Regions from separate parts of the Cellulosimicrobium sp. I38E genome, predicted to be linked through region 2. Evidence: riboswitches for the same ligand, from Rfam matches in the RefSeq annotation. Region 2 holds a riboswitch; each other region holds the start of a gene.
The links. Region 2 has a riboswitch for S-adenosylmethionine ahead of A0J59_RS06275 (methylenetetrahydrofolate reductase). Riboswitches for the same ligand answer to the same signal wherever they lie in the genome.

Region 1 (5,327 bases), on a different contig from region 2:
GCGTTGTAGTCGTTCCAGCCGTCGACCGTGATGAGGGTCATCTCGACCTTCTGGCCGTCCTTCTCGTAGATGCCGTCCGCACCCTTGGTGTAGCCGGCGTCCTCGAGGACCTTCGACGCGGCCGCGGCGTCGGCCGTCTGCGGGCTCTCCGCCTCGACGTCGGGCGAGATCCAGCGGTCGTCGCGACCGAGCAGCGCGAACGTCGGGGACGCGGTCGCGGCGAGGCCGGCGAACGCCTTGTCGTTGATCTCGGTGCGGTCCATGGCGAGGTTGATCGCCTGACGCACCGCGACGTCGGTCTGCGGGCCGGTGCAGCCGAGGTCGACCGACACGCACGTGTAGATCGTCGTCGGGTCCTGCGGCGTGTTGATCATGCTCAGGCGCCCGTCCGCGGTGATGCGGTCGGGGTCGGCCACGAACATGGCCGTCCAGTCGACCTTGCCCGTGGTCATGAGGTCCTCGGCGCTCTGGTTCTGGTCGATGCCCAGGTAGCGGACCTTCTTGACCTGGGGCGCGCCGGCCCAGTAGTCCTCGTTCGCGACGACCGTGTAGGCCGCCTCCGTGACGGCGTCGGCCTTGTACGGGCCGGTGCCGACCGGGTTCTCGTTCGCGAACGTCACGAGGTCGTCGACCTCGGACCAGATGTGCTCCGGCACGACGAGCGAGGTGCCGAGGAGCTGGACCTCGGAGGTGAACTGCGGGGAGTCGAACGTCCACTTCACGGTGTACGGGTCGACGGCCTCGACCGAGACCACGAAGTCGCGCTTGGCGGCCTCGTTGGTGTGCGAGAAGACGACGTCGTCGGCGTCGAAGTCCTCGCCGTCGGTCCACTTGACGCCCTCGCGGAGCTTCACCGTGAGCTCGGTGCCGTCCTCGGACCACTCGAAGGACTCGCCCAGCCGAGGCTCGGGGTCGCTGGCCTGGGCCTTGTTGTAGTAGAAGAGCGGCTCGTAGATCGCGCCGTTCGCCGCGTGCAGCGGGTTCGGCGAGTACGGGTTGAAGTTCGCGACGATCGGCGTCTGCGTCCCGGCCCACACGTTGAGCGTGCGTCCCCCGCTCGCGCCCTCGTCGCCGTCACCGTTGCTGCCGCCACCGGAGCAGCCCGCGGCCAGGAGAGTCACGCCGGTCACGAGCGCAACCGCCGTGAGCAGACGCTTGCGCGCCGTGCTTCGAATCATCATCGGTCCTTTCGCATGGACGACGCGTCCTCGCGTCGTTCGTCGTGCGCCCTGGGGCGTGTGGCAGGAACACTAACTAATCGATACGGGGTCGCCGAGGAATACGACAGGAAAGTTACCTAACTGAGACATGACCGACGGCGATCGTGCCGGCAGAGGGCGACGGCCGGCCCCCGCGTGGCGGGGACCGGCCGGTCAGGCGATGTCGAGACGTGGCGTCGCGAGCGCGTCACGAGCGCACGCGCGCGGAGGGGTCAGCGCTACGGGGCGGCGCGGAGGGCCGCGCTCGCCGCCGCGGCGACCTCGGGGTCCGTGACCTCGTAGCCGGCGTCCCCACCACCGCCGGGACCGGCGTCATCCGCGACGACGCGCTTCGCGGAGAGGTGCACGGCGTCCACGCCGGCGGCCACGAGCGCGCCGACGTCCCGGGGCTGCACTCCCCCACCGGCCATGACCTGGACGCGGCCGCCCAGGGGTCCGCGGGCGTACGCCGACATGGCGCGCAGGCGCTCGACGCCGTCGATGCTGCGGGCGGCTCCCCCCGACGTCAGCACGCGCACCACGCCCGCTCCGGCGAGCGCGTCGAGGGCCGCGAGCGGGTCCGCGACGACGTCGACCGCGCGGTGGAACGTCACCTCGCGCCCGTCGGCCGCCTCGACGAGGGCGCGCACGGCGGCGACGTCCACGACACCGTCCAGCGTCAGGGCGCCGACCACGACGCCCGCCGCACCCGCCGCGACCGCGGCCCGGACGTCGCGGACCTGCACGTCGAGGTCGGCGGCCGAGAGGACGAACCCTCCCGGGCGCGGCCGCACCAGGACGTGGACCTCGACGGCAGGTGCACGGCTCGCGGCGTCGGCAGCCGCGACGACGGCCGCCTCCACCAGACCCGCGCTCGGCGTGAGCCCGCCCGTCGCGCCCAGTCCGACGCACAGCTCGACCCGCCGGGCGCCCACGGAGGCGGCCACCCGGACGCCGTCCGGGTCCTGCACCGCGAGCTCGAGCACGACGTCGCGGCCCGCGCGCACGACGGGGCCCTCGGGGTCGGTGGTCGTCACTGCGTTCTCCCGTCGTCCGGTCCGGCGGCCGTCACGTCGCGCGGCGTGCGCGACGGCGGCCGTCGGCCAGGGTAGACGACGGTCAGATGACGCCGAGCGCGAGGATCGCGTCGGCGACCTTGGTGAAGCCCGCGATGTTGGCGCCGAGCACGTAGTTGCCGGGCGTCCCGTACTCGTCGGCCGTCTCGACGCACCGGTCGTGGATGCCCGCCATGATCTGCGCGAGCCTCTCCTCCGTGTACTCGAACGACCACGAGTCGCGCGACGCGTTCTGCTGCATCTCGAGCGCCGAGGTCGCGACGCCGCCGGCGTTCGCGGCCTTGCCGGGAGCGAACAGCACGCCCGCCTCCTGGAGGAGCGCGACGGCGGAGGGCGTCGTCGGCATGTTGGCGCCCTCGGCGACCGCGACGACGCCGTTCGCCACGAGCTGCTTGGCCGCGCTCTCGTCGAGCTCGTTCTGCGTCGCGCACGGCAGCGCGACGTCGCACGGCACGTCCCAGATGGAGCCGTCGGTGACGACGCGCGCCCCCGGGCGACGGGCCGCGTAGTCGGCGACGCGGCCGCGCTCGACCTCCTTGATCTGACGCAGCAGGTCGAGGTCGACGCCGGCCTCGTCCACGACGTAGCCGGAGGAGTCGGAGAAGGCGACGACGTTCGCGCCGAGCTGCTGGGCCTTGGCGGTCGCGTAGATCGCGACGTTGCCCGAGCCGGAGACCACGACGCGCCGGCCGTCGAGCTCCTGCCCGCGCGTCTCGAGCATGCTCTGCGCGAAGAGCACGGTGCCGTACCCCGTCGCCTCGGTGCGCACGAGCGAGCCGCCCCACGAGATCCCCTTGCCCGTGAGGACGCCGGACTCGTAGCGGTTGGTGATCCGCTTGTACTGGCCGAACAGGTAGCCGATCTCGCGGCCGCCCACGCCGATGTCACCGGCCGGGACGTCGGTGTTCTCGCCGATGTGCCGGTACAGCTCGGTCATGAACGACTGGCAGAACCGCATGACCTCGCCGTCGGAGCGGCCGCGGGGGTCGAAGTCCGACCCGCCCTTGCCGCCGCCGATCGGCATGCCGGTGAGCGAGTTCTTGAAGATCTGCTCGAAGCCGAGGAACTTGACGATCCCGAGGTAGACCGACGGGTGGAACCGCAGGCCGCCCTTGTACGGACCGAGCGCCGAGTTGAACTCGACCCGGAAGCCGCGGTTGATCTGCACGCGGCCCGTGTCGTCCACCCACGGGACGCGGAAGATGATCTGGCGCTCGGGCTCGCACACGCGCTCGAGGACGGCCGCCTCGACGTAGCGCGGGTGCTTGCGCAGCACGGGGCCGAGCGAGTCGAAGACCTCGCGCACGGCCTGGTGGAACTCGGCCTCGCCGGGGTTGCGACGCAGGACCTCGTCGTAGACGGACTGCAGTCGGCTGTCCATGGGTACTCCTCGTCTGGGCGGAAACTCCTGCTGACGGTACGCCTGTGCCAGAAGTTCCCGTACCGCCGTCTCACTCCCTGCGCACCCGGAGACGTCGCGCAGGGCCCCCGGGAAGGACACAACCGTCCACCCACTGAGAAACCCGATCGATCTGGTGCGGTTTTCGTGGAGCCGTTGCTATACCCGTCCCCAAGGTCACGAGCACCAGTGCCAAGCCCCGGCTCGCTGGTCGGCAACCCCCTGTCACGGCGGGGTGCTCCGGGAGATGACCAGGCCGCGCGCGACCGGCCCCGCACCCGCGGGACGGCCGCGCGGCAAGCGTGATCGACGACTACTGCGAGGTACACATGACCCACCGCTCCCTCTCCCCGACGGTCCTCGCCGTCTCCGGCAACCCGCGCCCCGGCTCGCGGACGCTCGGCGCCGCCGAGTCCGTGGCGCACCGCGTCGCCGCCCTCCTCGGCACGGCCGACGTCTCGACGATCGACCTCGCGACGTTCGCCACCGAGATCCTCGCCCCCGAGCGCCCCGCAGCGGACGCCGCGCGCGACCGGCTCGCCGCGGCGACCGTCGCCGTCGTGGCGACGCCGGTCTACAAGGCGTCGTACACCGGGCTCCTCAAGGCGTTCCTCGACCTCTACGGCCCGGACGGGCTCGCGGGCGTCGTCGTCGTGCCGCTCGTCGTGTCGGGCAACCCCGCCCACGCGCTCGTCGGCGAGGTGCACCTGCGGCCCGTGCTCGTCGAGCTGGGCGCCGTCGTCCCGACCCGCTCCCTCACGGTCACCGAGCCGCAGCTCGCGGACCTGGGCCCCGTCGTGGACGCGTGGCTCGCCCGTGAGGGCGACGCGCTGCGCCGCGCCGCGACGCCGCTCCCCGGGGTGGACGGCGGCGACCCGCCGCACGCCGACCAGGCCGTCGCCGACGCGTTCGCGGGGGTGGCCCGATGACCGCCGAGCTCACCCACCTGGAGGCCCTCCTGGCAGAGCAGGACGAGCCGCAGCTCTCCCCCGACGAGTACAAGTCCGTGTTCCGCGGCCACCCGGCCGGGGTCGCCGTGATCGCGCTCGAGCACGACGGCCGTCTCGTCGGGTTCACCGCGACGTCGGTCATCTCCGTCTCGGCCGCACCCCCGCTGCTCGCGTTCTCGCTCGCGTCGACGTCGTCGTCGTGGCCCGCGGTCTCCGCCGCGCGCACGCTCACGGTGAGCTTCCTCGCCGACCACCAGGACGACGTCTCGGCACGCTTCGCCACGAGCGGCATCGACCGGTTCGCCGACGGCGGCTGGTCGCGCCTCGGCACCGGCGAACCCGTCATCGACGGGGCCCTCTCGTGGGTCCGGGGCCGCGTGGTCCAGCGCACGCCGGTGGGTGACTCCTACCTCGTGTCGCTGCGCGCGCTCGCGTCGAGCGTCGGCGCGGGCGCGGACCCGCGGCGCGACGAGGCGGTCGGCACGCCGTCGCCCCTCGTGTACCACGATCGCACCTACCACCGGATCGGGGACCACTCGGCGCTCTGACCCGCACGCTGGGGGACACCACGGGCGAGGGGCCCGACGGCGGACGTACCGCCGTCGGGCCCCTCGCCCGTCCCGCGCCGCCCCTCACGGGTGGACCGGTCACCAGCTCCAGCCGCGCGCGCTCAGCTCGAGCTCCTCGCGGAACCGCTCGTCGT
Region 2 (5,327 bases):
GCGAGCTCCGCGAGCAGCTCGCGCAGGGGGAGATCACCGGGAGGCAGGAGCACGAGCGGCTGCACGCGATCGAGGTCGAGCTCGACCAGTGCTGGGACCTGCTGCGCCAGCGCGACGCCGCGCGCGAGTTCGGGAGCGACCCGGATGCGGCGACCGTGCGCGACCCCGGTACGGTGGAGAACTACCTGGACTGATCGTCGCCGACGACGACGTCCGGCCCCACGCACCGACCTCAGAAGGAGAACGCCATGACCACGACCAGCGAGCAGGCGGCCGACAGCCCCCTCCCCACCGGGACGGAAGGCCGCGACATCCCCGGGCACGCGGGCGCGCTGGCGCGGTTCGTCGTCTCGTTCGCCCTGTTCGTCGGGGGTCTGGTCCTCATGGGGTCGGGCATGTCCGGCGTCGACGGCGGCGTGTGGCTCTTCGTCGGCGGTCTCCTCGCCGCGACGCTCGCGTTCGCCCTCCCGATGGCGGGGACGGGCACGACCGAGCGCTGACCGACGCGACGCGGAGGCCGGGTTCCGACGGGAACCCGGCCTCCGGCGTGTCCGGGGTCAGCCGAGCGTCGCCCGGACCGCCTGTGCGGCCGCGACGAGGTGCTCGAGCGACGGCACGGTCTCCTCGTAGCGGCGGGTCTTCAGCCCGCAGTCGGGGTTGACCCACACGACCTTCGGGTCGATCGACTTCACCGCGAGCTCCAGCAGCTCGGTGACCTCCTCCGTCGAGGGGACGCGCGGGCTGTGGATGTCGTAGACGCCCGGCCCGATGCCGCGCGCGTACCCGGCGTCGCGCAGCTCGGGCACGATCTCCATGCGCGAGCGTGCCGCCTCGACCGACGTCACGTCGGCGTCGAGGCCGTCGATCGCGCCGATGACCTCGCCGAACTCCGAGTAGCACAGGTGCGTGTGGATCTGCGTCGCCGCCTCCACGCCCGACGTCGCGAGCCGGAACGACCCCACCGACCAGTCGAGGTACGCCGGCTGGTCGGCCTTGCGCAGCGGCAGGAGCTCGCGCAGCGCGGGCTCGTCGACCTGGACGATCCCGATGCCGGCCGCCTCCAGGTCCGCGATCTCGTCGCGCAGCGCGAGGCCGACCTGGTTCGCGGTGTCGCCGAGCGGCTGGTCGTCGCGCACGAACGACCACGCGAGGATCGTCACCGGCCCGGTGAGCATGCCCTTGACCGGCTTCTCGGTGAGCGACGCCGTGTACGACGACCACTCGACCGTGATCGGCGCCGGGCGCGTCACGTCGCCCCACAGGATCGGCGGCCGCACGCAGCGCGACCCGTACGACTGCACCCAGCCGTTCGCGGTGACGGCGAACCCGTCGAGGTGCTCCGCGAAGTACTGCACCATGTCGTTGCGCTCCGGCTCGCCGTGCACGAGCACGTCGAGGCCGAGCTCCTCCTGGAGCGCGACGACGCGCGCGATCTCCTCGCGCATCGCGACCGTGTAGTCGGCGTCGGAGAGGTCGCCCTTGGTCCACTGCGCGCGGGCGCGGCGGATCTCGGGGGTCTGCGGGAACGACCCGATGGTCGTCGTCGGCAGCGGCGGCAGGTTCAGGCGCTCCTGCTGGGCCGCGGCGCGCTCGGCGTAGTCGCCGCGCGCGAAGTCCGCGTCCGTCAGCGCGGCGGCGCGCTCGCGCACCGCGGGCACGACGACGCCGCTCGCCTCCGCGCGCGACGCCACCGCTGCGCGGGACGCCTCGATCTCCTCCGCGACGGCGTCGCGACCCTCGGTCAGCGCGCGGGCGAGCGTCGCGACCTCGCCGACCTTCTGGTCCGCGAACGCGAGCCAGTCGCGCAGGCGCGGGTCGAGCGTCGTGCCCGACGCCGTGCCGGGCTCGGCGAACGTCTCGTCCTCCACGTCGTGCGGCACGTGCAGCAGCGACGTCGACGTGCCGACGGCGACCGCGCCTGCACCGAGGTCGCGTGCGGCATCGAGCACGTCGAGCTTCGTGGACAGGTCGGCACGCCAGATGTTGTGCCCGTCGATCGCCCCGACGACGAGCGTCTTCGACACGAGGTCGTCGTAGAGCGAGCCCGGAAGGTCTGCCCGGACGGCGTCGATCGCGATCGCTTCGACGTCCGTGCCCGCGAGCGTCGCCAGGAAGTCGTGGGTCCCGCCGTCGGCGTCGACCGGCGTCTCCAACCCGCCGAACGGCGTCGCGACGAGGATCGCGGGCCGCGCGTCCTGCGTCGAACCCGGGATCGCTCCCGACCCGGAGGTCTCCGTGGGGAGCGACCCCGGGTTCGGCACGGGGCGGAGGTCGGTCGCGAGGGTGCGGTAGGCCGACTCCACCGCTGCCGCGAGCTCCGTGAACGGCACGTCGACCGAGTCGGTGACGAGGATCGGCTCGTCGAGCTGGACCCAGGGTGCCCCCGCGGCGGCGAGCGCACGCAGCAGGTCGGCGTAGGCGGCGACGACGTCGTCCAGGCGGTCGAGCGGCGAGTACCCGGCGGGCGCGTCGTCGGCGGCCTTGGACAGCGCGAGGAACGTCACGGGCCCGACGACGACGGGCCGCGTCACGACGCCCGCCTCCTTGGCCTCGACGAACTCGCGCACGACGCGGTCGTCGACGAACCGGATCGGGGTGTCCGGGCCGATCTCGGGCACGAGGTAGTGGTAGTTCGTGTCGAACCACTTGGTCATCTCGAGCGGCGCGTCGTCGCCCTGGCCGCGCGCCACGGTGAAGTAGCCCGCGAGGTCGAGGCGGCCGGCGTCGTCGGTGAGCGACGCGAACCGCGACGGGACCGCCCCGAGGGAGGCCGCGACGTCGAGCACCTGGTCGTAGTAGGAGAACGAGCCGGGGACGGACGCGTCGTCGGCGCCGAGGCCGAGGTCGACGAGCCGGCGGACGGTCGCGAGGCGCAGCTCGCGGGCCGTGGCCTCGAGCTCGTCGACCGACGTCTTGCCGGCCCAAAACGCCTCGACGGCCTTCTTGAGCTCGCGGCGGCGCCCGATGCGCGGGTAGCCGAGCACGGTGCCGGCGGGGAAGCTGACCGGGTTCTGGGTAGGGGAGGGTACGGAAGTGGCCATGATCGAAACCTCTTGCTGGTCCGGAGGACCGGTCAGACGGGCGTGCCGTGCGTGGCGGCGCTCGTCGTGGGCAGGGAGGTGCCGGTGACCCACGGCCCGCTGGCCAGGTCCGGGACGAGCGGGGCGGCGGCAGCGCTGGTGCTGCCTCCCGTCCCGGCCGACCCGCCGCCGAGGTGGACACCCTCGAGCAGGTCAAGAGCGGCGCGGTGCTTGTTGAACGTGTACACGTGCAGACCGGGCGTGCCCGCGTCGAGGACGCGCTGCGCGAGGTCCACGGTGTACGCGATCCCGTAGGCGTGCTGCGCCTCCGGGTCGGGCAGGGCGTCGAGCGCGTCCAGCAGGTGCTGAGGCGCGCGCACGCCCGTGAGCTCCTCGACGCGACGGAGCCGCGCAGGCTCCGTCGTGGGCAGCAGCCCGGCGAGGATGGGGATCGTCACGCCGGCCGCGCGGGCCTCGGCGACGAAGTCGGTGTACGACGACGCGTCGTAGAAGAGCTGCGTGATCGCGAAGCTCGCGCCGGCCTGCTGCTTCTGCCACAGGCGGCGCACCTCCTGGGCGCGCGTCGTGCCGGCGGCGGGGTTGCCGTCGCAGAACGTCGCGACGGCGATCGTCAGCGGGCGGGCCGCGCCGCGCAGCGCCGCGGCCGGGTCGGACGCGCAGCGCGACGCCTCGACCTCGCGCAGGAGCGCGACGAGCTCGGTCGACGACCGCACGCCGTCGGGCGCGGGCTGCCAGTCCGGCTGGTCGCGCGGCGGGTCGCCGCGCAGCGCGAGGAAGCTGCGCACGCCCTCGTCGAGGAAGTCGGAGATGACCTCCTCCACGTCCTCGCGCGACGCCCCGACGCACGTGAGGTGCGCGATCGGCAGCACGGGCGTGCCCTGGAGCAGGCGGCCGACGACCTGGCGCGCGGTCGCGCGGTCGGTCCCGGCCGCGCCGTACGTCACCGAGACGAAGTCGGGGTGGGTCGCGACGAGACGCCGCGCCGTCTCCCAGAACTTCGGCGCCGCGTCCGGGCGCCGCGGGGGCATGAGCTCGAACGAGACCGTGGGGCGTGCGGCCCCGCCGTGGGCCTGCCCGACGGCGTCCGCGACGCTCACGACGTCGCTCCGACCGGGGTGCGTGCGTGCGCGACCGCCGTCGGGCACGTGCTGCCCGGACGGTGCGCGAAGGATGCCTCTGAGACCATTAGTCGCTCCATCGACCCTGGCGTTAGCACCTTTGTCCTCGGGAGGCTTCCGTCGGCGGGTTGCTGCGGTGTCGTCGAGCCAGGACTCTCGACCGCTCTGGATGGTTGGCACGATCCTACGGCGCATCCGCCATGCGGTCGAGGGTGCTCGCCTGCTGAGACGCCCGCCCGGTCGAGGCCTCCTTCCTATGATGGGCGGACGGTCACGACCTGTCGCTCGGAGCGCTCAGGAGGATCCGATGAAGCACTCGTCCAAGCCGCGGCACCGCTCCCGAGAGGTCGACGGGGTAGGTATCCACTACCGCGAGGCCGGGGTGCCCTCGTCGACCGCGGTGCTGCTCCTGCACGGCTTCCCCGCCTCGTCCCACTCGTTCCGGGACGTGATGCCGGTGCTCGCCGACCACGCGTACGTCGTCGCCCCCGACCTTCCCGGCTTCGGCTTCTCCGACGCCCTCCCGCCCGAGGAGTACACGTTCGAGCGCCTGACGGACGTGATCGAGGCGCTGGTCACGAGCCTGGGGATCGAGCGCTACGTCCTCTACGTCACCGACTTCGGCACTCCCGTCGGGTACTCGCTGGCGATGCGCGACCCCGGCCACGTGCTGGGACTGGTCGTGCAGAACGGCAACGCCCACGACGCGGGCCTCGGGGACACCTGGGACACGGCCCGGCGTTTCTGGGCCGACCCGACCCCGGAGAACCGGGCGGCGCTCCCGGACTGGCTGACCTTCGAAGGGACCCGGGACCAGTACCTCGCCGGGTCGCCTCCGAGCGTCCAGGAGCTTCATCCGCCCGAGTCGTGGCACCTCGACTGGGGGCGGCTGTCGCGCCCGGGCATGACCGACCTGCAGTTCCGGCTCTTCACCGACTACCGGTCGCACGTCGCACGCTTCCCCGCGATCGCCGCCTACCACCGGCGCCACCAGCCCCCGTGCATGGTCCTCTGGGGCCGCTTCGACACGTTCTTCGACATCCGCGAGGTCGTCGCCTACCACGAGGTCATGGAGACCCTCGCCGTGCACGTCTACGACGCCGGTCACTTCCTGCTCGAGACGCACGCGAGCGAGGTCGCCGCACTCCTCGCCGCCTTCGTCGACGAC
Region 3 (5,327 bases), on a different contig from region 2:
GCCGACCTCGACCGGTGCTGCCGATCTCGGTGGCGCGCCCGCCCGGCCCGACCACGAACGACGACGACAAGGAGCAGGACCGTGCGTTTCCAGGTACTCGACATCGTGTTCAACCCGCCCCATCCGGTGACCGGGGAGGCGGTCGCGCCGTCCGACCGGCTGAACCGGGTCGTGGAGACGGCGGTGCTGGCGGAGGAGCTCGGGTTCGACTCGTTCGCGGTGGGGGAGCGGCACGCGGGGGAGGTGCTGTCGTCGGCACCGACGGTGATCCTCGGTGCGGTCGCGGCGCGGACGTCGCGGATCCTCCTGAGCACCGGCGTGACGGTGCTGTCGCTGCTCGACCCGATCCGCGTCGCCGAGGACCTCGCGACGGTGGACCAGCTGAGCCGGGGGCGGCTGGAGATCGTCATCGGCAAGGGCAACGAGGTGCTCCAGTACCCGCTGCTGGGGCTGGACATCGACAAGCAGTACGAGTACCTCCAGGAGAACTACGAGCTCCTGCGGCTGCTGCTGTCCGAGGAGGACGTGAGCTGGACCGGGCGGCACCGGCACGCCCTGGAGCACGCGACGACGCTGCCGCGTCCGTTCGCGGGGCCGTTCCGCATCTGGCACGGGTCGGCGACGTCGCAGTTCGCGGTCGATCTCGCGGCGCGGTACGGGGACCCGATCGTGAGCGCCAACGCCCTCCAGCCGCGCGAGAACTACCAGGTGCTCATCGACCGCTACCGCGAGCAGTACGCGGAGCACGGGCACGACCCGGCGTACGGGTTCGTGGGGTCGGGCTCGGGGGGCCTGTTCCTCGCGGACACGACGGAGGAGGCGATCGAGCAGTACCGCCCGATCTACGAGGGTCAGGTCGCGGCGGCGGCACGCCGGGGATACGGGCCGGACGCCGTCGGGAAGGCGCCGAGCTTCCGGACGGTCGAGGACGCGGTCGAGCGGGGCCCGGCGCTGGTGGGGTCGCCGGAGCGCGTGGCCGAGAAGATCCTCGACTACCACGCCTCGTACGGGCACGACCTCCAGTCCGTCTCGGTGAACCACCTGATCCCCGCCTCGCAGCAGGAGGACGTCCTGCGCCGGTTCGCGGAGGAGGTGGTCCCGGTCGTGAAGGCCGAGGTGAAGACCGACCTGTGGAGCGCGGCCGACGCGCGCCGCGCGGCGGGGTTCACCGCGGCCTGACCGGGCCGCCGGACCGGAGCAGGACAGGGCCCGTCTCGCCTCGCGAGGCGGGCCCTTCCCGCGCTCGTGGTGGCCCCGCGACGGCCCACGACGCTGCGCAGCAGGAAACATCCGTCCGCCTGGCGGGACGCCCGTCTCGAAACTTGACTCAACCGGTCGGGATTGTCTTTCCTGCTCCCAGGTGACGAGCGTCAGCACGCAGGCCCGGCTCGCTGACCAGCAACCCTTCGACGTGACGGGGTGCTCCGGGAACGACCTGACCGCGTGGCTTCCGCCGCGCGGTAAGCACGGCACCCCGGTGGGTTCCCCGCCGCGCCGGCCCTCGGCCCGGCGCGGACGACCACCGGCGCCGGACGATCGCCGGTCCTCAGCCGGCACACGAGGAGAGCAGCACGACATGATCCCCACACCTCACCGACGCCGGTCCCTGACCGTCGCCGCGGCGGCCGCCGCGACGGGCCTCCTGCTCAGCGCGTGCGCGGGCGGCGGCTCGGGCGCGTCCGACGACGACGGGTCGCCGAGCCCGTCCGGCGAGCCCGTGGCGGGCGGCGACCTGACCTTCGCGATCACGGTCGACTCGCACTGCATCGACCCGCAGCAGGTCGGCAACAACGACGCCATCGCCGCGGCCCGCCAGACCGTCGCGTCGCTCACGGCGCAGGACCCGGAGTCGGGCGAGATCCTGCCGTGGCTCGCGGAGAGCTGGGAGGTGAACGACGACGCGTCGAGCTACACGTTCCACCTGCGCGACGACGCGACCTACGCCGACGGCACGCCGATCGACGCCGAGTCGGTCAAGACGAACTTCGACGCGATCGTCGCGCTCGGCGCGACGGCGTCGCTCGGGTCGCAGTACCTCGTCGGTTACGAGGGCACGACCGTCACGGACCCGCAGACCCTCACGGTCGACTTCGCGGCGCCGAGCGCCCAGTTCCTCCAGGCCACCTCGACGTTCTCGCTCGGCCTGCTCGCGCCGTCGTCGGCCGACCTGAGCGTCGAGGACCGTTGCGCCGGCAAGTTCGTCGGCTCCGGGCCGTTCTCCGTGAAGTCCTACACGCAGGACCAGGAGATCGTGCTCGAGAAGGTCGCGGGCTACGCATGGGGCTCGGAGGCCAACGACCACCAGGGCGAGGCCTACCTCGACACCGTGACGTTCAAGGTCATCCCCGAGGCGAGCGTGCGCAGCGGCAGCCTGGTCTCCGGCCAGATCGACGCCACGGCCGCGATCTCGACCGTCGACCTCCCGCAGTTCGACGGGAACGGGTTCTGGCTCGAGTACCGCGCGAACCCGGGCGTCGTGTTCAACCTCTTCCCCAACGAGTCGAGCCCGCTCGCGGGCGACGAGGCCGTGCGGACGGCGATCCTCAAGGGCATCGACCGCGAGCAGATCGCGGACACCGTGCTCAGCGAGCAGGACGAGCCGGCCACGAGCGTCCTGTCGCACTCGACGCCGCTCTACGAGAGCGTCGCGGACGAGCTCGCCTACGACCCCGAGGGCGCGAAGAAGATCCTCGACGACGCGGGCTGGGTCGAGGGCGCCGACGGCGTCCGGGAGAAGGACGGCCAGAAGCTCTCGACGACCGTGACGTTCTGGCAGGTACCGGAGCCGCTCGAGCTGGTCCAGCAGCAGCTCGCGCAGATCGGCGTCGACCTCCAGCTCCAGCACGTGACCGTCGCGGAGTCGCAGGCCATCAAGGAGAGCGGCGACTTCGACTTCGACTACTACAACCTCACGCGCTCCGACCCGGACGTGCTGCGGACGATCTTCTCTGCCAACGCGCGCAACATCAACCAGCGTGACGCGGAGGAGGTCGACGACCTCCTCGACGCGTCGGCCGCGGCGACCGACCCGGCCGAGCGCCAGGAGCTCGTCACGGAGGCGTCGCGCCTCCTCGTCCAGAAGGGGCACGCGATCCCGGTCTACGAGCTGTCGACGACCATCGCGGCGGCCGACACGGTCCACGGCCTGACGTTCGAGGCGTCGTCGCGCCTCGACTTCTACGACGCCTGGGTCACCCAGGGCTGACCCGACGGGTCCGCCTGCCCGACGTCGCGGCGTCGGGCAGGCGGACCGTCCCCCACGGAAGGAGGACCGACCCATGGGCCGGTACGTCCTGCGTCGCGCCGGGCAGGGGCTGTTCGTGCTCTGGGCGGCGTTCACGATCTCGTTCTTCGTCCTCTACCTGCTGCCCAGCGACCCGGCCGCGCTCATGGCGAGCGGCGGCGGCGAGGCGGACCAGGTGGACCCCGCGCTGCTCGACGCGCTCCGCGCGCAGTACGGCCTCGACCGACCCGTGCTGGTGCAGTACGCCGACGCGCTGTGGCACGCGCTGCGCCTCGACTTCGGCACGTCGTACTCGTCGGGCGCCCCCGCGACCCAGCTCGTGCTCCAGGCGCTCCCCGAGACGCTCCGGCTCACGGCCGCGGCTCTCGTCCTCGCCGTCGTCGCAGGCGCAGGCATCGCCATCGCGAGCACGTTCCCGCGCGCGGCCTGGTTGCGCCACGCGCTCGCGTCGCTGCCGCCGCTCGGCGTCGCGCTGCCGCCGTTCTGCCTGGGCCTGCTGCTCCTCCAGTGGTTCTCCTTCCAGCTCCCGGTGTTCCCCGCGATCGGCAACGAGGGCGCGATCAGCCTCGTGCTGCCGGCGATCACGCTCGCCGTGCCGGCGAGCGCCGCGCTCGCGCAGGTGCTCGCGCAGAGCCTGCGCGGGACGCTCGCCGAGCCGTACGTCGAGACGGCGCGCGCGAAGGGCGCGAGCCGGGCGCGCGTGCACTTCGGCCACGCGCTGCGCAACGCCGCGATCCCCGCGCTGACCGTGCTCGGGGTCCTCGTCGGCGGGCTGCTCGGCGGCACGGTCGTCACGGAGACGGTGTTCTCGCGCGCGGGCCTCGGGCGACTGACGGTCACGTCGGTGGACGCGCAGGACATCCCCGTGGTGCAGGCGGTGGTCGTCCTCTCGGCGCTCGTGTTCGTGGTCGTCACGCTCCTGGTCGACCTGCTCTACCCCCTGCTCGACCCCCGGATCGACGCACGACAGAAGGCGGTGGCCGCATGAGCACGAGGCCGGGAGTGCGCATCGTGCTCCGGGACGAGGTCCGGGTCGCGGACCGTGCCGCGGTGGCCGACGCGCCGCCGTCGGGCCCGCTCGTCCCCGACTCCCCGCCCGCCGACGCGCCCGAGGTGCGCACGCCCGAGGAGATCGAGGTCGCGGACCGCGAGGACGCGCGCGCGATCATCCGGTACGGGCGGGTCCGCGGCGTCGGCACGGCGGGCCGGTGGCGCCGCGGGGTGCGGTACGCCGTGCGGCGTCCTGGTCTGGTCGTCGCCGTGCTCGTCGTCCTGCTCGTCACGGCGTGGGCGGTCGTCCCGCAGCTCTTCACGGCGTACGACCCGCTGACGGGCGTGCCCGCGGACCGGCTCCAGCCGCCGTCGGGCGCGCACCTGTTCGGCACCGACCACCTGGGGCGAGACGTGTACGCGCGCGTCGTCCACGGCGCGTCCGCGTCGCTGAGCGCGACCGTCATCGCGGTCGCCGTCGGGCTCGTCGCCGGGTCGCTGCTCGGCCTGCTCGCGGGGTTCGTGCGCGGGTGGGTGGACGACGTCGTCGGCCGGTTCGTCGACGTGCTGCTCGCGATCCCGAGCATCCTGCTCTCGCTCGCGATCATCACGGCGCTCGGGTTCGGGACGGTCAAGGTCGCGATCGCCGTCGGCATCACGAGCGTCGCGACGTTCGCGCGCGTCATGCGGGCCGAGGTCCTGCGCACCTCGACGTCGGTGTACGTCGAGGCGGCCCGCGCGTCGGGGGTGCGCTGGTACGGCGTGCTGGGGCGTCACGTGCTGCCCAACTCGACGGGACCGGTGCTCGCGCTCGTCGCGCTCGAGCTCGGCACGGCGGTGCTCGCCATCTCGGCCCTGAGCTTCCTCGGCTACGGGACGCCGCCGCCCGCACCGGAGTGGGGGTCGCTCGTCTCGGGCGGGCGCGACTACCTGGCCACCGCGTGGTGGCTCACGACCATGCCGGGCCTCGTGATCGTCGCCGTCGTGCTGTCGGCGAACCGCATCGCGCGGGCCCTGGAACGGACCGGAGGGGACGCATGACCGCCACGACGCCGACCACCCAGGAGCGTCCCGGCACGACGTCGGACGAGGT
Region 4 (5,327 bases), on a different contig from region 2:
CGTGTAGCCCGTCGCGAGGTAGAGGCCTGCCGCCTCGGGCTGCCGCGGACCGGTCGTCAGGTAGAGACGCCGGTACCCGCGCTCGACCGCGCGGCGCTCCAGCTCCGCCAGCACGACGCGCGCCAGGCCTCGGCGCCGGTGCGCCGAGTGCGTCCAGATCCGCTTGAGCTCGGCGGTCCGCACGGCGGGCGACCCGTCGCTGCGCCGCGCGGACTGCCGGGCGAGGCGTGCCGGGTCGCCGAGCTCGGGCTCGGTCCGACGGCGGAACGCGCCGCCCGCGACCGGCTCGCCGTCCTCCAGCACCAGCACGAGCTCGCCGTGCGGCGCCGCGAAGTCCTGCGCGGGGTAGTGCTCCATCTCGGCGCGGAGCTCGTCCGCGGTCAGCACGCGCTGGTAGCGCGTCCAGTACTCCTGGGACAGCTCGTCGAGGAGCGGCCGCACGAGCGGGTCGTGCATCGCGACGGACCGGACCTCGCGCGTTCCCCGCCCGACGGGACGCGCGGCGACCGCGGTCACCGGGGCGCCCTCTCGCCCGCGGTGACGGCGAACGGCACGTGGTTGCCCTCGACCGGTGCCGGGCACGTCCCGAAGTCGCTGAACGCGTACGGGAGGTTGATCGTGCGGTTGAGGTCGAGGCGCACTCGCCCCTCGGTGCCGGGCGCCACGTCGGCGTCCACCCACAGCACGCGCCACGGCGCGACGCCGTCGGCCTCGTCGCTGAAGAGCAGTGTCACCGCGCCACCGGCCTTGCCCGTGAGGACGAGCGTCGCGCGGTGGGAGACCCCGTCGCGCTCGACCACGAGGTCGACCTCGCCGACCGTGCTCACGTGGTGCACCAGCCCGGGTCGCGCGGCGCCGACGACGACGGGCCGCGGCGCGTCGTACCAGCGCACCGCCGCGTCCACGACCCAGGCGGGGTCGTGCGCGAACGTCGGCACGCCGTCGAACCCCGTCCGGGCCGGAGCGAGCGGGTCGCGCAGCCGGACGGCGTACCGGCCCGTGCGGCGCACGACCTCCACCGCGACCTCGCGCGTCTCGCCCCCGTCCGCCGGGTCGCCCGCGTCCCGGCCGTCCGGCAGGAACGTGCCCGCGACCGACGACCCGCCCTCCGCGACGACGACGGTCCCGACGGAGTCGCCCGTCGTCGCCCGGACGGCGCCGCCCTCGCCCGCGCGGTGGTGCGCGCCGTCGGCGTCGGCCCACCAGAGCCCGGGCACGCCGGGCAGCGCGGCGGGCGCGGCCGGGAGCCAGTGGTACGCGACGAGGCTCAGCCAGCCGTGCGGCGGCCGGAGCCCCTCCTCGCGCTCGGCGTGCCAGGCCGCCCACGCGGCGGCGTCCTGCGCGTCGTCGGCCGGCCGGGGGGCGGCGGGGTCGTCGGCCACGGCGCCCGTGGCGGTCAGCGTGCTCTGGCTCATGGGTCCTCCGAGGTCGGTACGTGCAGGTCTGCGGTGCGGGTGTGCGGGGCGGCTACGGTCGGCCGACGAGCTCGGCGGAGGCCGCCGAGGGCTCGGGGTCGGCGGCGCGCGGCGCGGTGCCGGGCCGCGCGAGGCCGAGGTGCTCGCGCAGGGTCGTGCCCTCGTACTCGGTGCGGAACGACCCGCGCTCCTGGAGCAGCGGGACGACGCGGTCGAAGACGTCGTCGAGCCCGCCCGGCGTGAGGTGCGGGACGAGGATGAAGCCGTCGGAGGCGTCCTCCTGGACGTGGCGGTCGATGTCGTCCGCGACCTGCTGCGGCGTGCCGACGAACCCGCCGCGCGACGTCACCTGGATGACGAGCTCGCGGATCGACCAGCCGTTCGCCTCGGCCTGCTCGCGCCACGCCGCGGCGACCGCCGCCGGGTCCTTCGCGTGCCGCACGCGCCCCCGCGTGATCGACAGGTTCTCGGTGTCGGGGTCGACGTCGGGCAGCGGCCCCTCCGGGTCGTACGCCTCGAGGTCGCGGCCCCAGACCTGCTCGAGGAACGCGATCGCCGTCGGGCCCGAGACCTGCTGGAGCCGGATCTCCCGCGCGCGCTCCTCCGCCTCGGCGGGCGTGTCGCCCAGCACGACGACGGTCGCGGGCAGGATCTTCAGGGAGTCTCGCTCGCGCCCGTGGGCGGCGAGGCGCCCCTTGACGTCCTCGTAGAACGCGCGCCCGGCGTCGAACGTCGAGTGCGCGGAGAACACGACGTCGGCGGTCCGGGCGGCGAAGTCGCGGCCGTCGGCCGAGTCGCCCGCCTGGAACAGGACGGGATGGCCCTGCGGGCCGCGCGGCGTCTCGAACAGCCCGACGACGTCCGCGTACGTCCCGTGGTGCGCGACCGGCCGCACCGACCCGGGGCGCAGGAACTCGCCCGCGATCCGGTCGGCCAGCACCGCGTCGTCGTCCCACGAGTCCCACAGGGCGCGCGCGACCTCGACGACCTCGGCCGCCCGCGCGTAGCGCTCCGGGTACGGGAGGTAGCCGCCGCGGCGGAAGTTGGCGCCCGTGAAGGCGTCGGGGCTCGTCACGAGGTTCCACGCCGCGCGGCCCTCGGAGAGCAGGTCGAGCGTCGCGAACTGCTTCGCGAGCTCCCACGGCTCGTTGAACGTCGTGTTGATCGTGCCAGCGAGGCCGAGGCGGTCCGTGACGGCCGCGAGCGCGGCGAGGACGGGCAGCGTGTCGGGTCGCCCCACGACGTCGAGGTCGTGGATGCGGTCCTTGTGCTCGCGCAGGCGCAGGCCCTCGGCGAGGAAGAAGAAGTCGAGCTTCGCGTCCTCGGCGCGGCGGGCGAGATGCTCGAACGAGGCGAAGTCGATCTGGCTGCGCGAGCGGGGGTCGCTCCAGACCGTGGTGTTGTTGACGCCCGGGAAGTGGGCGCCGAGGTGGATCTGCTTGCGGGGGCGCGTGCTCATGTCGTCGTTCCGTCCGGGTTCAGGCGATCGCCGCGTAGCGGTTGGCGGGGAGCGGGAGGCCGAGCGTGTCGCGCAGCGTCGTCCCGGGGTAGGCCGTGCGGAACAGACCGGCCCCCTGGAGGAGCGGCACGACGCCGTCGACGATCGCGTCGAGGTCGGTGCTCAGGGACGACGGACGCAGGAGGAACCCGTCGGCCGCGCCGGCGTGGGCCCACTCCTCGACCGTGACGGCGAGGTCGCGCGCCGTGCCGACGTGCGTGAGCGAGTCGGTGTCCCACGAGACTCCCTCGAGGTCCTCGAGCAGGTCGAGGCGGGCCTGCGCGCTCGCGCGCGTGTCGCCGATGACGACGTAGGCGTCGACGAGGACCCGGAGCGTGTCGGGGTCGCGCCCGGCGTCCGCGGCCGCGTCGCGCACCTGCGTCCGTAGGGCGACGGCCTCGTCGCGGGTCGCGGCGCGGACCCGGACGACGTCGGCCCGGCGGGCCGCGAGGTCGAGCGAGGCGGGCGTGTCCGCGCGGACGACGACGGGCGGCTGGCCCTGCGGTGGCCGCGGCGTGATGGACGGCCCCTTGACGGCGAACCGGATGCCCTCGTGGTCGACGTAGTGGAGCTTCTCGCGGTCCACGAACCGGCCCGTCGCGACGTCGCGGATCTCGGCGTCGTCCTCCCACGAGTCCCACAGGCGCGTGACGACCTCCACGGCCTCGTCCGCCTCGGCGACGGCGTCGGGCTCGTCCTGCGCGCCCTTGCGACCGAACGCGGCGGCCTCGGCCGGCGTCGTCGACCACCCGACCTGCCACCCCGCGCGCCCGGAGCTCACGTGGTCGATCGTCGCGATCGCCTTGGACACGTGGAACGGCTCGGTGTGCGTGGTGGTGACCGTCGGTACGAGACCGATGCCTGCGCTGCGCGGCGCGAGGCGGGACGCGACGAGCGCGGCGTCGAGACGGCCTCGCACGGACCCGTTGCGGCCCGGCTGGAGCGTGAACGCGTCGTCGAGCGCGACGAGATCGAGCAGGCCGCGCTGGGCGGTGGCGACGAGCTCGACGAGGCGCTTGGCGTCGAAGAGCCGCTGGGCCTGGGAGCCCACGGTCCGCCAGGCGGCGGGGTGCGCGCCGGCGTCGGTGAGGTCGACGCCGAGGTGGAGGGAGCGGGCGGGGCGGGGGTCGGACATCGCGAGGATCCGTTCTCAATTGAGCCGACGGCGCGCTCAGGGCGCGGCGGGGTGCCGGAGAGTGGGCAGGGCGGTCCGGCCGCGCGCGGCGGCAGGACGGGGCTGGGGAAGCCGGGAGGGACCCGGACCGCGCGCAGGTGGCGCGGGGTGTCAGGGGCGGGTCGTCGTCAGCGACAACAGGTGACGCGCGCGGGACCCGTGGCCCCGAGGGCGAGGGCGCCAGGGGCGCCCGCGAACGGACAGGGGCACGTCGACACGTGCGCGGTGCTCACCGCGGTGCTCGACATTCGCCGGTCCATCGTCCGTCTCCTTCGTGCCCGTCGCCGGGCTCCGCGTCGTTGCCCCGCGCCACGCGCGGTCCGCGCGACGCGGGACCTGGTCCTCACCCGGGGCACCCCACCGCGCGGGAGGGTTGCCGTCCGACGAGCCGGGGCTTGGCGTCGGAGCTCATGACCATGTCCTGTGACCGGGGTACGTCGACCTCGGTTGCGCGGGAACTTACGAGCGGCCACCGCGGGGTGTCAACGCACCGAGGAGACCTTCCCACATACTGGACTTGATCGGTCAACTTTGAGCCGTTCGGAGCGCTGTTTGCACTCAGTGCATCGATGCACTTAGTGTCAAGAGGTGCCCCTCCCCTCCGCGACCGAGCCGTCGGGCGTGCCCGTGCCCGACCTGGCGACCGGCCCCGCGACCGGCCCCGCGACCGACTCCGTGAGCGACCCCGCGACGGGCCCCGCGACCGATCGCCGCGCCGCGCTGCGCGCGCGGCACCGCCGCGCGATCGTCGACGCCGCGGCGTCGCTCATGGAGGAGAACGGCGGCGCCCGGTTCACCGTCGACGAGCTCGCGGCGCGCGCCGACGTCGCGCGGCGCACGATCTTCAACCACTTCGCCTCCTTGGACGACGTCGTCGTCGAGGTGTGCGAGGACGTGCTGGGCACGGTGGTCGACGCGCTCGGGGCGAGCGCGGCCGACCCCGGGACCGACCGCACGACCCCGCTCGACGACGTCACCGCGGCGCTCCGCGGCACGGACCTCGTCGGCCCGATGGCCTACCTCACGCGCGCCCTCGGCGGCACCGCGACCGAGCCCACCCCGCGCGTCACGACCATGGTCGTGCGCACGTTCACCCACCTCGCCGAGCGCCTGGTCGCCGAGACCACGCGCCGGCACCCCGACGTCGACCCGCTCGAGATCGAGATGCTCGTCGGCGCGCTCATGGCCGGCGTCCTGGTGATCCAGCGCCGCTGGTGGGCCGCGACCGGTGCCGCCGACG

Region 1: linked by a shared signal. The riboswitch ahead of A0J59_RS01730 (NADPH-dependent FMN reductase) and the one ahead of A0J59_RS06275 (methylenetetrahydrofolate reductase) in region 2 are both predicted to bind S-adenosylmethionine.
Region 3: linked by a shared signal. The riboswitch ahead of A0J59_RS01785 (ABC transporter substrate-binding protein) and the one ahead of A0J59_RS06275 (methylenetetrahydrofolate reductase) in region 2 are both predicted to bind S-adenosylmethionine.
Region 4: linked by a shared signal. The riboswitch ahead of A0J59_RS01850 (LLM class flavin-dependent oxidoreductase) and the one ahead of A0J59_RS06275 (methylenetetrahydrofolate reductase) in region 2 are both predicted to bind S-adenosylmethionine.

The regions. Positions count from the first base shown of each region.
Region 1 covers NZ_LUAZ01000008.1:34,859-40,185, forward strand. The annotation lists gene A0J59_RS01715 (ABC transporter substrate-binding protein) at 1-1,178, opposite strand, end outside; gene A0J59_RS01720 (copper homeostasis protein CutC) at 1,439-2,236, opposite strand; gene gdhA (NADP-specific glutamate dehydrogenase) at 2,319-3,656, opposite strand; SAM riboswitch class IV at 3,850-3,983, shown strand; gene A0J59_RS01730 (NADPH-dependent FMN reductase) at 4,004-4,603, shown strand; gene A0J59_RS01735 (flavin reductase family protein) at 4,600-5,172, shown strand; gene A0J59_RS01740 (hypothetical protein) at 5,272-5,327, opposite strand, start outside.
Region 2 covers NZ_LUAZ01000017.1:228,139-233,465, reverse strand. The annotation lists gene A0J59_RS06290 (DUF2630 family protein) at 1-194, shown strand, start outside; gene A0J59_RS06285 (hypothetical protein) at 249-500, shown strand; gene metE (5-methyltetrahydropteroyltriglutamate--homocysteine S-methyltransferase) at 558-3,041, opposite strand; gene A0J59_RS06275 (methylenetetrahydrofolate reductase) at 3,074-4,069, opposite strand; SAM riboswitch class I at 4,233-4,335, opposite strand; gene A0J59_RS06270 (alpha/beta fold hydrolase) at 4,467-5,327, shown strand, end outside.
Region 3 covers NZ_LUAZ01000008.1:48,394-53,720, reverse strand. The annotation lists gene A0J59_RS01790 (LLM class flavin-dependent oxidoreductase) at 82-1,179, shown strand; SAM riboswitch class IV at 1,360-1,473, shown strand; gene A0J59_RS01785 (ABC transporter substrate-binding protein) at 1,577-3,205, shown strand; gene A0J59_RS01780 (ABC transporter permease) at 3,279-4,232, shown strand; gene A0J59_RS01775 (ABC transporter permease) at 4,229-5,275, shown strand; gene A0J59_RS01770 (ABC transporter ATP-binding protein) at 5,272-5,327, shown strand, end outside.
Region 4 covers NZ_LUAZ01000008.1:62,055-67,381, forward strand. The annotation lists gene A0J59_RS01835 (GNAT family N-acetyltransferase) at 1-516, opposite strand, end outside; gene A0J59_RS01840 (DUF1684 domain-containing protein) at 513-1,415, opposite strand; gene A0J59_RS01845 (NtaA/DmoA family FMN-dependent monooxygenase) at 1,468-2,874, opposite strand; gene A0J59_RS01850 (LLM class flavin-dependent oxidoreductase) at 2,894-4,048, opposite strand; SAM riboswitch class IV at 4,378-4,503, opposite strand; gene A0J59_RS01855 (TetR/AcrR family transcriptional regulator) at 4,676-5,327, shown strand, end outside.